DNA from 2 places in the Aeribacillus sp. SP014 genome. Region 2 is predicted to be linked to the other one. Evidence: predicted binding sites of a transcription regulator. Region 2 holds the regulator's gene; the other holds the start of a gene.
The links. Region 2 encodes CtsR, which represses protease genes until heat stress. Its sites were predicted from a motif close to ATGGTCAATAAAGGTCAAACA; they were not measured.
Positions count from the first base shown of each region.

Region 1: a site for CtsR is predicted at 4,421-4,441, ahead of ACVIJU_RS07445 (ATP-dependent Clp protease ATP-binding subunit). Genes of this name have one in related genera too.

Region 1 covers NZ_JBSRXI010000001.1:1,502,269-1,510,875, forward strand. The annotation lists gene ACVIJU_RS07430 (MarR family winged helix-turn-helix transcriptional regulator) at 1-438, shown strand, start outside; gene motB (flagellar motor protein MotB) at 452-1,231, opposite strand; gene motA (flagellar motor stator protein MotA) at 1,224-2,018, opposite strand; gene ACVIJU_RS07445 (ATP-dependent Clp protease ATP-binding subunit) at 2,183-4,303, opposite strand; gene ACVIJU_RS07450 (YkvI family membrane protein) at 4,547-5,581, shown strand; gene ACVIJU_RS07455 (metallophosphoesterase family protein) at 5,614-6,351, shown strand; PreQ1 riboswitch class I at 6,727-6,770, shown strand; partial or broken gene queC (7-cyano-7-deazaguanine synthase QueC) at 6,917-7,615, shown strand; gene queD (6-carboxytetrahydropterin synthase QueD) at 7,615-8,052, shown strand; gene queE (7-carboxy-7-deazaguanine synthase QueE) at 8,052-8,607, shown strand, end outside.
Region 2 covers NZ_JBSRXI010000001.1:265,778-274,384, forward strand. The annotation lists gene clpC (ATP-dependent protease ATP-binding subunit ClpC) at 1-248, opposite strand, end outside; gene ACVIJU_RS01415 (protein arginine kinase) at 245-1,333, opposite strand; gene ACVIJU_RS01420 (UvrB/UvrC motif-containing protein) at 1,335-1,883, opposite strand; gene ACVIJU_RS01425 (CtsR family transcriptional regulator) at 1,898-2,359, opposite strand; gene ACVIJU_RS01430 (MgtC/SapB family protein) at 2,600-3,274, opposite strand; gene ACVIJU_RS01435 (hypothetical protein) at 4,053-5,807, opposite strand; gene ACVIJU_RS01440 (hypothetical protein) at 5,788-6,315, opposite strand; gene ACVIJU_RS01445 (type IV pilus modification PilV family protein) at 6,308-6,775, opposite strand; gene ACVIJU_RS01450 (hypothetical protein) at 7,452-7,772, shown strand; gene ACVIJU_RS01455 (G5 domain-containing protein) at 7,729-8,607, shown strand, end outside.

The DNA.
Region 1 (8,607 bases), 1.2 Mb from region 2:
GAAAACAGCAGTATTGAAAAATCTCTAAAATTTTTTATCGTTCTTTCACGTGCTTATCGCGCAATGAATGATCAAGTTAGCAAGCACATTCAATCATATGGATTAAACTTAACGGAATTTGCCGTTTTAGAGCTTTTGTATCATAAAGGAGATCAGCCACTTCAACAAATCGGCGGAAAAATTCTTTTAGCTAGCGGCAGCATTACGTATGTTATTGATAAATTAGAGCAAAAAGGGCTGTTAGTTCGAAAAGCATGCCCAAAAGACCGCCGTGTCACATATGCAGCAATAACGGAAAAGGGGAGAAAATGGATTGAAGAAATCTTTCCTTCTCATCAAGAGATGATTGATTCGATCGTGAATATTTTGACAGAAGATGAGAAGGAAACAGCGATTAATCTATTAAAAAAAGTAGGGTACCATGCGAAAGAAAAATGAAAGCGGAACCGGCTTAATTCGGCTCCGCTTTTTTATTGTTTGGAAGAATTAGAATTTCCACCCGTCTGTTTTTTTGTCTTCCTTCTGCTGTATCATTGGAAGCAACGGGTTTGTATTCGCCGTATCCTTTCGCACTGAACTTGCTTGGGTCGAGATTTTTGTTTTCTAAAATAATTTTCATCACATTTACGGCTCTCATAACACTTAAATGCCAGTTTGAATCAAAGTTTGAATTATGAATCGGTACATTGTCTGTATGTCCGCTGATAACCACGTTGCGGGCACTGCCCATGGCGAGCATTTTGGCAATGTCAGTAGCCAAAATTTCATCTTTTTTTCTCACTTTGGCGCTGCCTGAATCAAACAATATATCGTCCCGAATCGTGATTAACAAACCCTCTTCGTTTAGTGATGTTTTAATATTGTTTTTCAAGTTGTTTTCTTCAATGTATTGATTAAACCGATTTTGAACTTCCGCTAATTCCTCTTGATCGCTGTTTCCCGATTCATCATTGTCATGAGGCTCATTTTGCACTTTTCCATTTTGTTTGTTTTCTTCGATGTTTTCCATTTCTTGTTGTGGTAGAGGGCTCGGATATTCTAAAACGCTTATGCCTCCGTCAAAATTGGAATTGAAAGCTCTTGCCAAACGCTCAAATTTTTGGGCATCTATCGAACTGAGAGCAAATAGGACGATAAAGAGCGCAAGCAAAAGGGTTAAAATATCGGCATAGGGAATAAGCCAGCTTTCATCTGTATGATGGTCATTGCGGTTTTTTTTTCTACTACGCATCGGACGCAACACTTCCTTCATCAGAAATCTTTGCCCGCTCTTTTTCAGGAAGATAAAATGCCAATTTTTGCTGAATCGTCCGCGGTGCCTGTCCTTCTAAAATGGAAAGAATGCCTTCGATCATCACCTGGCGGACGAGCACCTCCTGCTGAGATTTCCGTTTCAGTTTGTTCGCAAATGGGTGCCATAAAACATATCCTGTAAAAATTCCGAGCAAAGTAGCAACGAACGCGGCGCTGATCGAATGTCCGAGCTCCTCAATATTTTCCAAATTGGCTAGTGCGGCAATCAAACCTAATACAGCTCCTAATACGCCAAGAGTCGGAGCATACGTGCCGGCCTGAGAAAAAATGGCGGCGCCTGCTTCATGCCGCTCTTCCATTGCATTGATTTCTTCTGTCATAACATCTCGGATGAACTCGGCAGACTGACCGTCCACAGCCATGCTTAAACCGGTCTTTAAAAATGGGTCATCTATTTCCTGAAGCTTAGCTTCCAGCGCCAACAATCCTTCTTTCCTTGCGATTTGCGCCCATTCAGAGAAAAGGACAATCAACTCTTGAATCGTATAAGTTTGTGTGTCTTTAAATAAGACGCGGAATAATTTCGGTACTCTTTTAATTTCATTTGTCGGAAAGGCAATAACGACCGCAGCAATCGTTCCGATGATAATAATGACGATAGCTGCCGGATTGATTAAGACGGAAAGACTGACACCTTTTAAAACCATGCCGACAATAATTGCCATAATTCCTAAAAAAATGCCGATAATTGATGTTTTGTCCATGTTCATCAAATCCTTCTTCTTTCTATATTCAATTATTATATCGACAAAGAAAGACGAAAATTTTATATTTGATAAAAAAAATAAACGACACATTCATCGGAATCGATTTTTGCGATGCTGCTCCCAAATAAAAAAACTGCCCTAATGGACTGTTAGGGCAGCTGTTATGAACGAATAACAATTTCTTCATTTTCTACGTCGGCGATTAAATGATTGTGCACTTCACCGTCTAACAGGATGTCTGCAATTTTGTCTTCAATATGTTCTTGAATGACGCGGCGAAGCGGACGAGCGCCGAACGATGGATGATAGCCGATTTCTACCAATTTTTCTTTTGCTTTTTCTGTTACGTCCAATGAAATGTTTTGTTCTTTCAACGTGTTCCGAACTTCTTCAAGCATCAAATCAACTATTTTCAAATAATCTTCTTTATCAAGCGGTTTAAATTCAATAATGGCATCGAAACGGTTTAAAAATTCAGGCTTAAAGAATGAACCGAGAGATTCAAGGATGCTTGATTCTTTTTCCACCGTGCTGTTAAAACCGACGTGAACTTGTTTTGCACCTGCTCCAGCGTTAGAGGTCATAATAATGACCGTATCTTTGAAGCTGACGGTGCGGCCTTGGCTGTCTGTCAAGCGTCCGTCTTCTAATATTTGCAAGAAAATGTGCTGTACATCTGGATGAGCTTTTTCAATTTCATCCAGCAGGATAATGCAGTAAGGGTTGCGACGAACCTTTTCCGTTAATTGTCCTGCTTCTTCATGTCCGACATAGCCTGGAGGCGAGCCGATTAATTTTGAAACAGAATGTTTTTCCATATATTCACTCATATCCAAGCGAATCATGGCATCTTTTGAACCGAACAGCTCCAAAGCTAATGTTTTCGACAATTCCGTTTTTCCAACGCCAGTCGGGCCGACGAACAGGAAGGATCCGATTGGTCGGTTTTTTGCTTTCAATCCAGCGCGGCTGCGGCGAATGGCTTTTGCCACTTTCCGGACAGCATCCTCTTGGCCGATAATTTTTTTCGCCAAGTTTTCTTCTAAATGTTTCATTTTTGCTTGCTCATCCTCTTGCAGCTTGCCGACTGGTATGCCGGTTTTTTCTTCGATGATTTTTTGAATGTCTTCTACTTGAACGATTGCTTGCTGTTTGTCCTTTCCTTGTTCAAGCTGCTTTTCAAGGGCAGCTTCTTCGTCGCGAAGCTTAGCTGCAAGTTCGTATCGTTCTTCCTTTAGCGCTTTTTCTTTTTCATGGGCAATTTGTTTAAGCCGCTCGTGGATGTCTGCTTCATTAGCCGGCTCGGCTTTTAAGTTTAATCTTGAACCAGCTTCATCCATTAAATCGATGGCTTTGTCAGGCAAAAAGCGGTCTTGAATATATCGATGAGATAGTGTGACGCAAGCTTTAATCGCATCTTCTGAATATTTGACTTGATGGTATTGTTCATATTTTTCTTGAATTCCTTTTAAAATGCTGATCGCTTCTTCAATGGAAGGTTCTTTCACAATAACCGGCTGGAAGCGTCGTTCAAGGGCTGCATCTTTTTCGATTTGCCGGTATTCTTTTAGAGTTGTTGCTCCGACAACTTGAAGCTCACCGCGGGCGAGCGCTGGCTTTAATATGTTGCCGGCATCCATAGAACCTTCCGCAGAACCGGCGCCGACTAATAGATGAATTTCATCGATAAACAGGATGATGTTTTTCCGGGCTTGCAATTCTTGAATTAGCTGCTTCATCCGCTGTTCAAATTGTCCGCGAATTCCCGTGTTGGCGACAAGTGATGAAACATCCAGCAAATAAACTTCTTTATTTTTTAGTTTTTGCGGAACGTCTCCTTGAGAAATTTTTAAGGCTAGTCCTTCCACAATAGCTGTTTTCCCTACGCCTGGTTCTCCGATTAAAACCGGGTTATTTTTATTGCGTCGATTTAAAATTTCAATCACTCGTCTTACCTCATCATCGCGGCCGATGACAGGATCAATCAACCCAGCTTTTGCAGCATCCGTTAAATTTCGGCCGAATTGATCGAGGAAGCCGTTCTGTTTTCCGCCCCCTGATTTCGGTTGTGCTTGAACAGCTTGGTCAAAGCTCTCAAAAGAGTTTGGCATAAATGATTGAAATAATTCATCGAAACCGCTGAATCCGTAAAAACCACTTGGGATTTTTTGTTTATATTGTTGATAGCATTCTTGACAGAGACGCATTTCTTGTTTGTTGTGATTGATTTGTACATTTAATAAAACATTGGCTTTTCTTGTTTGGCAATTTTCACACAACATATAGCATTCCTCCTTTTTGACTTTGATTAACTTTGACTAAAAGAAGAAACTTCTTTGACTTTCTTTGACCTTTTGGAATCAAAGAGACAATCTCAATCATTCAATAGTTAGATTCACTGTTTGACCTTTTCTGACTTTATTATACTTTGACCTTTTTTGACTTTCAAGTCTTTTTTATAAATTTTTTTCGTCTTTTTTTCCCTTCTTGTCCATATATTGTTGATAAAGTAAGGTGGGTGAAACATGAGCAATAAATGGGTATTGGCACTTCAAATAGCTTCTGTCTATATCGGCACTGTCATCGGTGCAGGGTTTGCAACGGGAAAAGAGATCGTTGAGTTTTTTTCAAAATACGGCGCTGGAGGAATTGTTGGAATTATTTGTTCTGCCGTTTTATTTGTTTGGCTGGGAACGAAAATGATGTTGATCGGAAGACGCATTAATGCATCTTCGTATTTGCAGTTGAACCAATTTTTGTTTGGGACGTTGTCAGCTTATGTAGTCAACGGCTTGATGTTTATGATGCTGATTGGCATCACATCGGTCATGCTGTCGGGGGCGGGGGCGATTTTTGAAGAGCAACTGTCGCTTTCAAAGCAATTTGGAATTTTTTTTACGATTGTGCTTTCCATTGCTGTGATTTCGTTTGGAGTCAAAGGGCTGTCTTCCGTCAATCTATTGGTTGTTCCGCTTTTTATTTTGTTTAGCCTGATCATCTCCATTGAAGCCATCATTAGGGGTGATTTTATCGATTTATCGTTGGATGGAGTGTTTCAACCAGTCAAATCAAGCTTTTTATATGTTTCTTTTAATCTCTCTCTTGCTCAGGCTGTACTTGTTCCGCTCGCAAACGCAATAAAGGATGAAAGCGCCATTAAATTGGGCGGAGTTGTAGGCGGTCTCGGATTAAGCTTCATTTTATTTTCCAGCTATTTCTCTCTTCTGCATTTGCCGGACGCCGGGCTTTTTGAAATCCCAATGGCTGAAATTGTCAAGCAGCTGTTTTCAGGCTTTTATTACATATACATCCTTGTTATTTTTGGAGAAATATTTTCATCGTTGATCGGCAATCTGTATGGTTTGGAACGGCAATTATCATCGGAAAAGCCTTTGGCAAAAATCGCTGGTGTCATTTTCATCCTATTATTATGTTATTTAGTCAGCCTGATAGGATACGGAAAGCTCATTTCCACGCTTTATCCGCTGTTCGGGTATATGAGCATTGCCTTTTTCATATTATTAATGTTCAAAAAAATTCCAGACGATAACAAATCATGATAAAATAGTAGGGAAATGAAGGAGGAGTTTATTTGGATAAAATCGCGGTCATTTCTGATATACATGGGAATATTCCAGCGTTGTCGTCTGTATTGAAAGATATAAGCTTGCGAAATGTAGATCGAATTTTTTGTTTAGGAGATCTTGTCGGAAAAGGACCTGAATCAAAAGAAGCGATCGATATCGTCCGCAGCTCCTGCGATTTTGTTTTAAAAGGAAACTGGGACGAGCTGATTACAAGGGAAGATGTAAACGATGTCGTTCGCTGGCATCAAAATCAGTTGTCGCAAGAAGACATAGAATATTTGCGTAGCCTCCCGTTTTCCATTGATTTTTATATGAGCGGCCGCCGGCTGCGGCTTTTTCATGCATCCCCTTTCAGCGTCTGGATAAGAGTACAGCCTTGGGATTCGATTGAAAAAAGATTGTCCATGTTTGAAAACAGCGTTGAAACCGGTTTGGGAACGAAGGAGCCGGATGTTGTCGGATACGGTGATGTTCATAATGCCTTTATACAGCATTTATCCGGTAAAACGCTTTTTAATGCAGGCAGTGTCGGTAATCCGCTGGACCTGCCCGAAGCATCCTACTGCATTTTGGAAGGCACGTTCAACTCGGAGAAAAGGGCTCCTTTTTCGATTCAGCACATACGTGTTCCATATGATATTGACCTTGCCATTCAATTAGCTAGAAAAAAAGAAATGCCGGAACTAAAAGAGTATATTCAGGAATTAACGACCTCACGCTACAGAGGCTTGGAAAAGGCATGATGCGGAGGTAAAAGTAAAATTATTGTAGGTAAAAATTAGCGCCTTCATTTAATGAGAACTCTGATTGCTCATTAAATGAAAGGGAAAGTGTGGCAGTAATATAAGAAAGTGCGGCTGCTCCTGGTAGAATGATCATGGACTACATTTAGAGGATAAAAAATTGCCCACAAACGCTCGGCTCAATTCTGTTTTTTGAAAAAGGAGATTTTTTTACCAAGAGGGTACCCTGAAAAAAGTGATTTCGCTATCAAAAAATAGCGATTAAAAAAGTTGCCCACAAAGTCTTGAGTGACTCCAGTCGGAGCATGCCGTTTGCATAACCAATTCTGTATGATATAATAAGATACAACTTGAATAAAAATCCGTTTCGAAAGAACGGGAGAGGTTCTAGCACACCCTCTATAAAAAACTAAGGAAAACTATATCCTTGGGATATAGTTTTTTCAATGTTTGCGAAAGGTTTAGAAGTTGAATAGATTTATGATGATTTCGAAAGGCTTCTGAACAGCTTGCTTCCGCCTCTGTAGCAGAAAAAGAAGCATCAGTTTCTGTTTAAGCTAGGCAGTGTGAATGGCTTTCTTTTTTCAGAAAGGAGCGTTTTCAAATGGATAATAAGAAAGCGGTCGTTGTGTTTAGCGGAGGACAAGACAGTACAACTTGTTTGTTTTGGGCGAAGAAACAATTTGATGAGGTGACCGCTGTCACGTTTCATTATAATCAGCGGCATGCACAGGAAATTGAAGCAGCGAAAAACATTGCGAACGAAGCCGGCATACCTCATTATGTGCTGGACATGTCCTTATTAAATCAAATGGCGCCGAATGCATTAACGCGTTCAAATATGGAAATTGAACAAAAGGAAGGAGAGCTTCCCAACACTTTTGTTCCGGGGAGGAATTTAGTTTTTTTGACATTTGCCGCCATTTTGGCGAAACAACTGGGAGCGAAACATATTGTGACAGGTGTATGTGAAACGGATTTCAGCGGCTATCCTGACTGCCGGGACGTGTTCGTAAAATCCTGCAATGTAACGATTAATTTAGCGATGGAAGAGGATTTTGTGATTCACACGCCGCTTATGTGGATCAATAAAGCGGAAACGTGGAAGTTTGCCGATGAGTTAGGGGTGTTCGATATCATTCGCGAAAAAACGTTGACGTGCTATAACGGCATTATTGGCGACGGATGCGGCGAATGCCCTGCTTGCTTATTGAGAAAAAGGGGATTGGAACAATATTTGGCTGAAAAAGGAGCTAATACGTGATGCTTCATCAATTTTATCCGCAAGTTTTTCATAATTATAGTTATGAGCTGAATAAAGATATGCAAATATCTGCTGCACACTACATCCCGCATGAAAAAGCGGGGAAATGCGCCCGTGTACATGGCCACACGTATTTCGTCAATCTCACTATTTGCGGTGATCAGCTTGATGATTCAGGATTCCTTGTGAATTTTCAGCATTTAAAAAAATGGGTTCATGATCGATTTGACCATACGCTGCTCAATGACCATACGGATGTATTCAATGGTCAAAACAGCGAAGACTTTCCAACGACAGAAGTGGTTGCGCGGAAAATTTGGGAAATTGTCCAGGATCATTTAAATGTACTCCCGAATAAACCGAAATGCTTGCAGGTGTTTGTCAGAGAAACGCCGACAAGCTATGTTGTGTACCGTCCGAAAAGGGAGATGAAATAATGAAAAAAATACCGGTCATCGAGATTTTTGGACCGACCATTCAAGGGGAAGGAATGGTGATCGGACAAAAAACAATGTTTGTCCGAACGGCCGGTTGCGACTATTCATGCAGCTGGTGTGATTCAGCTTTTACGTGGAACGGTTCAGCAAAAGATGAAATTAAACAAATGACAGCAGCGGAAATTTTGGACGATCTTATTGAGCTTGGCGGCGATCGCTTCAATCACGTCACCATTTCGGGCGGAAATCCGGCATTGATTAGAGGATTGGATGAATTGATTATCCTTTTAAGGGAGCAAGGATTTCGCACTGCACTGGAGACACAGGGAAGCCGTTATCAAGATTGGTTTTTACTAATCGATGATTTAACTCTTTCTCCCAAGCCTCCTAGTTCAGGGATGAAAACGAACTTTACTGTGCTTGATGACATTATGAAGCGGCTGATCGATGGCGGACGGAAAGACAATGTTAGTCTAAAAGTTGTTGTTTTTAATGAGGAAGATTTTGATTACGCGAAAAACGTCCACCTTCGCTATCCAAATATTTCATTTTATT
Region 2 (8,607 bases):
CTCGGTGTGTAATGGATCGTTTGTGAAATTTCTTGCCCCCGTCCTATCAGGCTTTCCACTTCATTTTGAATTTTTTCTGGACTTAATCCTAGAGCGTGAAGCGCTTTAGCGGCAATTCCTTCTCCTTCGCGCACGAGCCCAAGCAATATGTGCTCTGTGCCGATATTGTTATGTCCGAGTCGTACAGCTTCTTCCTGCGCTAAAGCAAGCACTTTTTGCGCCCGTTCCGTAAATCTCCCAAACATCATTGTTCATCATCCTCCCTTTGCTTCCTTTCTAATTGAAGCCTTTCACGAATTAATGTTGCCCTGCGAATATCCCGTTCATTCGGCCGTAGAACTCCTCCTGAATATTGTTGCAGAAATCCGGGCTGAATTAAAATCATAAGCTCATTTAAAACACTGCGTGGAACATTTTGAATAATCCCTAGGTCAATTCCTAAGCGCACATCTGATAAACATTGAATTGCTTCTTTCGATGGAATAATTCTGCTGTATTTGAGAGTGCCATAGGAACGATATACACGGTCTTCTAGATGATGCGGATTCGTTTTATATAAAGCATCTCTTGCAGCCCGTTCTTGAGCAATTAATTGCCCGACAACACCTATTAAATCATCGACAATATCATCTTCTGATTTGCCTAGCGTAATTTGGTTCGAAATTTGGAATATATTACCTATCGCTTCACTTCCTTCTCCGTACCGACCTCTCACAACCAATCCTAATTGATTGATAGCAGGTATAATTTGGTTAATCTGCTGTGTTAAGACAAGTCCTGGAAGGTGCATCATCACGGAAGCCCGCAAGCCGGTACCGACATTTGTTGGACAGCTAGTTAAGTAGCCCCTATGTTCATCAAATGCATAATCAACTTTTTCCTCAATCCAATCGTCAAGATTCATTGCCATTTTCAACGCTTCTTTTAGCTGAAGGCCCGGGAACAAACATTGAATTCTAATATGATCCTCCTCGTTTATCATAATGCTCACTTCTTCGTTTTCAGATAAAAGGCACCCTCCAAGTGCTGATTCTTCCATTAAATAAGGACTAATCAAATGCTTCTCTACAAGTACGCGTTTTTGAATAGGCTGAAGTTCATTCATTTTCAGCAGCACGAATGTCCCTAAACCGTCAAACACTCTTTGTGAAAATGATTCTTCAAATGTATTTAAAACAGCCAAGGCTTCTTCATTCGACATAATGGTAGGGAAGCTGATATTTTCTATATTTCGCGCCAATCTGACTCGGCTGCTCAGCACAATATCGGAATCAGGTCCTTCTTGATTCATCCAAGGGCTCATGGCTGAACGAATAAATTTTTGAAAGGACATGTCATACTCCCCTTTCGTTCCGTCCATTTATCTTCGCTTCAATGGACCGAATTTCATCCCGAACTTGAGCTGCTCTTTCGAATTCCTCTTTCGCAATTAATTCTTGCAGTTCCTGTTTAAGCATTTTCAGGCGCTTTTTCAAATGAATACTTCCACCGGTCCGTTTCGGCACTTTACCGCCGTGAGTTGTATTCCCGCCATGAACACGTTTTAAAATCGGAGTAATTTGGTGATAAAATGTTTTGTAACAATGGGAGCACCCGAATTTGCCAATTTTTGTAAATTGATCAAACGTCATATTACATTTCTCACATTGAATGACCTGATTTTTCTTGAAAACATTTTGCCCTTGGCTGCTAATGGCGCTGTCCATATTTAATAATCCGGACAATAAGTTGTTTATAGAAAAGCCTGGATTCATATTGAATATGAATACATCACTTTTTTCCTGTGCACATTTTTCACATATATGCACTTCAGTCTTTTCACCGTTGATGATTTTTGTAAAGTGGAAAGTAGCGGGCCTTTCATGACATTCTTGACAAATCATCGTCCATCACATCCTCACTTGTATTTTAACGAGGTGAGCATCGCCTTCATCATCCTTGCCCTCAATTCGTCTCGATCAGGCAAATCAATATATAAAACAGACCGATCAATTACGCTCAACATAATTTTCGCTTCTCTTTCTGAAATAACCTCTTCATCAGCCAATCTCAAAATAATATCCTCCGCCGACGATTGTGACAGCCTTTTACCAATGGCATTTAAAATTTGATTGATCAACTGGATACGGTCATTGATTCGAATTTTCATAATTCGGATATAACCGCCTCCACCCCTTTTGCTTTCGACAATGTAACCCCGTTCAATTGTAAAACGAGTGTTGATCACGTAATTGATTTGCGATGGAACACATTGAAATTTATCCGCAATTTCACTTCTTTTAATTTCAACAATTTCTTTTCCGCTTGAATCTAATACATGCTTTAAATATTGCTCGATAATATCAGATATATTCCGCACCTCGAAAAACACCTCCTTCAACTTTTTGATCGGAATTGCAAAACGCTCAAGAAATGTGCAATATCCTTGAGGGATAGGAGGCAAGATGTTTACGTAATGCTTATTTCCTAAACGATAACAACTAGTCACTTGACTTTGACTATATTTGACCTTAATTATAATATAAATTTTTTTTTGTGTCATTTCAACAAAAAAGCTCACTAATAATATTGCCATTTACAATATGGAAAAACCCGCTCTTTAAAAAACTTTTTTAACTTCTTGAAATTTCAATAATTCGTTTATGATTTCAGGCATTTCATCTTTTGGAAGGCCAATTTCAAGTAAATATGAACGCTTCGCATGTTTAGTTTCTTTTGGCTTTGACAATGTAAAATGAATTTTATAAACAGAAATATTTAATTGTTCAAGTTTCCGAGTAAATTCCACCAAATCATCTTCTGGAAGACTAACTTGTATCCATTTTTTGCTTGACTTCTCAGCAAAAAAAGCCTCCACCTTATTGAGAAAGATCAAACTCAACAATACAATCAAGGTAGAAAAAATCGCCAACGGATACATTCCTGCCCCAACGACAAGGCCAAGTCCTGCAACAACCCAAATCGAGGCTGCCGTCGTTAATCCTCTTACCGTAACCCCTCTCACTAATATCGTTCCAGCACCTAAAAAACCAATGCCGCTAATGACATAAGAAGGAATTCTTGCTGGGTCAAAACGAATATTTTCATAACGATCCATATATTCTTCAAAGCCATAAAGAGACAGCAACATCATCATGCAGGAGCCGACACCAACTAACAAATGCGTGCGAAAGCCTGCTGGATGCCGTTTAAATTCTCGTTCAAGGCCAATAAATCCACTTAAAATGACTGCTAAAACAATGCGAATCAACATAATTTGCCATTCCTCAGGCATTATCATTCCTCCTTACTATCCAAATGACTTTTTCTGTTTTGGCCATATATGAATTTTGAAATGATACAGTATTATACTTTCCCATTATATGCGATGAACAGTGCTCAATATTCAATTGTTCTTGAGTATGAGACTAAGAATGATATGAAACAAAAAAGCACTTTTAGAGCTGGCTTTAAAATCAAACGAAGCTTTCACTGCTCATATGCTTCAAGAATGGAACAGTTTATGTTTCTTGTAACGATCAATTAATTATACTCCGATTGAAGGTTTTAAAGAAAGCGAGCTTGATTTCAATAGATGCGGAGAATCTTCAGAAGAAGCGAGCTCTTAGTTGTTCGTAAATTTGTCGTTTTTGTTCGTTCTGTTTTAAGCTGTTTTGTCTGTTTGTTGTATATTTCCATTTACAAGAGGATAAAAGAGGCTTGAGCTTGTCAAATCACATGCAGTGAATAATTGTTTCGTCCATACTTTTTTACAAGGATAAGCAAATCTCGCCTCCATCGCTTTTCTCAGATTAATTAAAACGGTTTGCATCATTCAAATCAATTAAAGATGTTTTTGTAACAGCAAAAATATCCATTTCGGCTTTCGACAATTTTCTCGAAAAATTGGCTTTTAGACTGTCATTTCTTAATTTTTCATTTTATGATCATAACGGAAAGTATTGCAACGGAAAAACATCACAAAAAGCTAAAAAAGAAGCCGATTCCTCCACCGCCTTCGCTATACACGAGAGGCGGTGGTCATATCGGCAAAAAAATAAGATGAAAGGTATTTATTCTATGTCACGATTAATAATTTTAGGCGGATCTAAGTTTTTAATAACGGGCTCTCTAGACTTTATATCTGCATACGTATTGATAATTTCCGGATCATAAATAATTTGCAGCCTAGAAAGCTTGCCTATTTGGTTTTGTGCACCTTCAAAATAATCGTTATTCGTAATCCTTTGTGCTCCCTCAAAATATCGATTACTAGCACGCCCTCTTATCGCATTTAAAACAATGCGCCTCGCTGATATTCCTCCTTCTATACGAATATTTGAACCAACTCCAAACATTTCTAATGCTTGTTCTGAATAGAAAAACCCTTTAATATTACTAGGTTCATCCTGGTTAACGCTATTATTTCTAATGTTTATATTTCCTTTTGCAAAAATAATTAATGAACCGTTTTGACCTAATCCATTGATGCGCGAATATTCAATCGTCACATCCCCCATTACATACATAATTGAATTAAATTCCGCATCAGCCCCTCTAATCGTCAGATCACCGTTCACAAATATGGGGCCGTCCACCCGAATTTTGTCATAATTATTTGGGTTGTACGAATTAGATCCGTTGCCAATTGTTAAATCTTTCTCTATATAGGCTCCCTCCTTAAAGGTGGTCTGTCTGAATTGATTATTTGAATTGCGAATTGTTAATGAACCTGCAGTGGCAAAGCTTTTAAAAAGATTATTCCCAGTAAATGTGTAATCTCCATCGTATTTCTCACACCTTATTAAAATACATTCATCATGACTCGCATAAACTTTGTCATTAGGCCAATTTTGGTTTGAGATTAGTTCATTATTAGCTTTTATGATCGTTACACCAGGAGAATTATGTTTATAATAAAAAACTGATTTTTGTGCAGGAATTTGAATGTCATCACGGATCGGCTGCCTTTTTACAATAACCGGGGCTTGCCGATTGTAAAAAGCATCATCAATACGATCTGTTAGCTTTGTATAAGAACTTCCAAAATTAGAAGTTGTAATATGTTGTCCATATGGAGGGGTATGATTAAAGGTAAAAATATTTCCGCCAAGTAGTAAATTTGCATTTGCTTTTCCTTGTGCCGGCAAAATGCTCGGGTAAACGGACGCAATCCATTTCTCACCACTTAAATATGCATATCCGCGGTTCGTTATGATTAAATTCCCGTCTACCTTCATATCCCCTGTGATTGAAACCCCGCCGTGCAAAAACAAATTTCCTTCACCAGGTATACAGGTATTTGGAGTTTTACATAATTTGTTGGCACCGAGCGCATAATGTAACGTCTCCAAAACAGATTGTGCACCAATTTCAACTTCTGAAATAACCGTTTTTTCCTTGCCATCAACAAATCCTCTGCTTAAAAAGGTTATCTTCTTCTTTAGCGGGTTTTCTTCACCATTTTCTATTACATTTTCTATATTTCGTATATATACTCGATATTCACCAGTTGCGCCAGTATTGTGAACACTATTTACCTCGTCTTTATAGCGATTTAAAATCGTATTTAATTTCGTTATAAACTCGCTGCGGGTAATTCCTTCTTCTCCGAGTTCATTTTTCAAATCACTTTGAATCTGACTCGTAATATGCTCAATTCCTTTATTCGCTAATTCACGAGCTTGAACATAATCCTCGCTTGTTTGATTTCTTTTCACCCCAGATAAAGCCACTGTCAAAACGGAAACAGACAAGACTGTAAATAGTAAAAAGATCAACATGGTTAAGATTAAGGAGTATCCTTTTTCATTCATTATGATTTTCATTATTATTTTGCACTCCTTTTCGATCATCAATAATGTTCACAATACTTTTCAGTTCCATTGTTTGCTGTGTTTTAGTAGATTGTAAAACTAACAAAATTTCAAACACATCTTCTCGTTCCGTTTCTATCAATTTGGATTCGCGAGAAAGCACGATATTTTTGTTTGTTAACGACAATTCTTTGTTATTAATCACTACGCGTGAATGTTCATGATCAAAACCAATTTTGCTGCCGTCATTTTTAATTAAAAAGTAGTTACCTCCCGCATCCGGCAATTTCCGCTCCTGAATCTCACTAACCTTTAACACAAACAACTCATCAATTAAATGGGCGAGTATATAATCTGCTTCATCGCGCAAGGCTGCTTCTTCCATCGCACGGTCATATGTTTTTAATCCGCTAAAAAGAACGGAGTAAGCGATCAGTCCGATAACAGACCCCAATAAAACCACTGAAAGAACTTCTACTAACGTAATTCCTTTATTAGAGGATATGATTTTTTTACTCATAGCTCACATACCCTTCAACCTTTGAAGAAATGGGTGTTTTTGAATTTTTTAAATTCACTTCAACAAGTACATTCAATAATCGAATCTTTTTTTCATCAGCAGTTTGACTGACCGTTACTTGAACTTCATACGTTTTATTATTTATAAGCGGAGAAAACAAAAGTTCACATTCATCGGGATCTGGACGGTTCGAGCAGCTGTCAGAAGTATAAACTTGCGGCTGATTAAAGCGATCATTATCTGGTTCATCAATATAAGAAAAAGGATTCATCTTAATTCTTTCCATTGTTGATTTCGCCAGATGAATTGCCACTAATTGATCATTGTTTACTACAGTTGTTTTATTAGTAAAAACAAAAAGATTAAGAAATGCCAAAATAATGATGGAAAGAATGACGAGAGAAATTAGTATCTCCACAAGTGTAAACCCGTCCATTTTCTTCACAATCTTCATTTTCATAGAATATTCACCCATTTTTTTAAATATTAAGTAATAGTCGCAATGGCTGTAGTGAATTGGAACTATATCCTCTGAAATTGGACTTTTTGACTAAAAAACCATTGTCTTAAACGAATCATAATAATAGAATGTAAGTATATGGAACATTTTTACTAAATCCGTAAAAATTTTTCTCTCCAAAATTTGCTATGATTATACAAAAATACATTATTTATTACTTTTATTTTACTTCAAAATAAAGCCTTTTAGACTAAAAGAAAACAATATTTTTACTATTTATTCAAATTTTTACATTTTATTGTGGATGAATTGCTGTAATTTTGCTATTATTATACAAAATATTTTATCTTCGTTGCTTTCATTTTACTCCAAAATAGGTCTTTTTAACTAAATAAAGCTGTATTTTTTACCTATTTTGTAAAATTTTATATTTTTACAGGCTGAATTAGACAAATCAATTGTACTTCTTCTTTTACTCATACGATGAAGAAACAAGCTCTAAGGAACTGGAGCCTTGCGCAATCAACCGCGCTTCTAAAAGATCCCGAATATTGGCATTGAAATGAAAAGTCAACCTTAGTAATATATATTTATTTGCCGGTTTCAGTCTTCTAAGCTTGATCAGACAAATGATACATAGAAAGGCAGGTTCTTTATGAGCAGGATGAAAAGGTTAATGGCTTTGTTTTTTTCTTTCATAATCGTTATATCAGCTGCGACCATTAGTTTCGGAACTCCCCATATCGCAAACGCTGCCTTTACAATTCCTGATGGTTCTACAGTCGGAGGAATTGATGTCGGTGGAATGACTGTTGATGAAGCTAAAGACATTTTATCAGATAAGATCAATGAGTGGAAAAATCAAAGTGATATGACGATTGAATCACCCACGGAAATATTAACCATTCCATCTGAAGATATTCAGTATGATCTGAAATCAAACGATGGATCAATTGCTCGAAAAAACAAAAACACCGTGGTATGCCTTCTTTATTAAAAAAAAATCAGTTGATCTGCCGTTGGTTGTAAAAGTGAATATAACGGATGAAGAACTTTCAGAATGGCCGAACCATATTGATAAAGTCAAAACGATAAACAACGTTGAAACAACGGCCTCTTATTTAGGAGAACATAACATTCAAGCGGTTTTAACAGAAGCAAACGAACAAAATGATGTAATTGCTGAAGCAAGCTGGAATATTCCGAAAGACTATATCTTTTTAGATGAGTTAGTAGAAGAATTAAATGGAAAAAAGATAACACCTGGAAATTCATTTTCGTTTTTGCAGCAAGTGGCAAATGAGGTGAGTTATTTTAGGGAGGATGATGGAAATTTCGTCGTTTCTATGCTGTATTCTTTGCTCCTGCAAACAAATGTAGAGATTATTGAGCGCCATTCGCAGCGAGTGATTCCGGTCTATTCAAAAGCAGGGATTGAAGCAAAAGTCAGTCAAACAGATGATAAAGATTTCGTCGTTTCAAATCCTGGACCTTATATATACACAATTCAAGCTGAAAAAAACGGGTCAAAATTGAAAATGGCGATCTTGTCCGCACCTCAAAAAACAAAATATCAATACAAAATTGAAAATAAAGAAGATATTCATTATCGCACCATTTATCGTTATAAAAAGGATTTACAGCCATGCTGCAAGCGCGTTATACAAAACGGTGTAAATGGTCAGCGAGTGGAAGTATACCGAGTGTCAGTAGCCGAAAACGGCGCGGAGCTTTCCCGTGAGTTGATTAGCACTGATTTTTACTTGCCTGTACCTGAAATCATTTTATTAGCATTACCTTCTTCTGAAAATCAAAATAATAATGCGAATAGC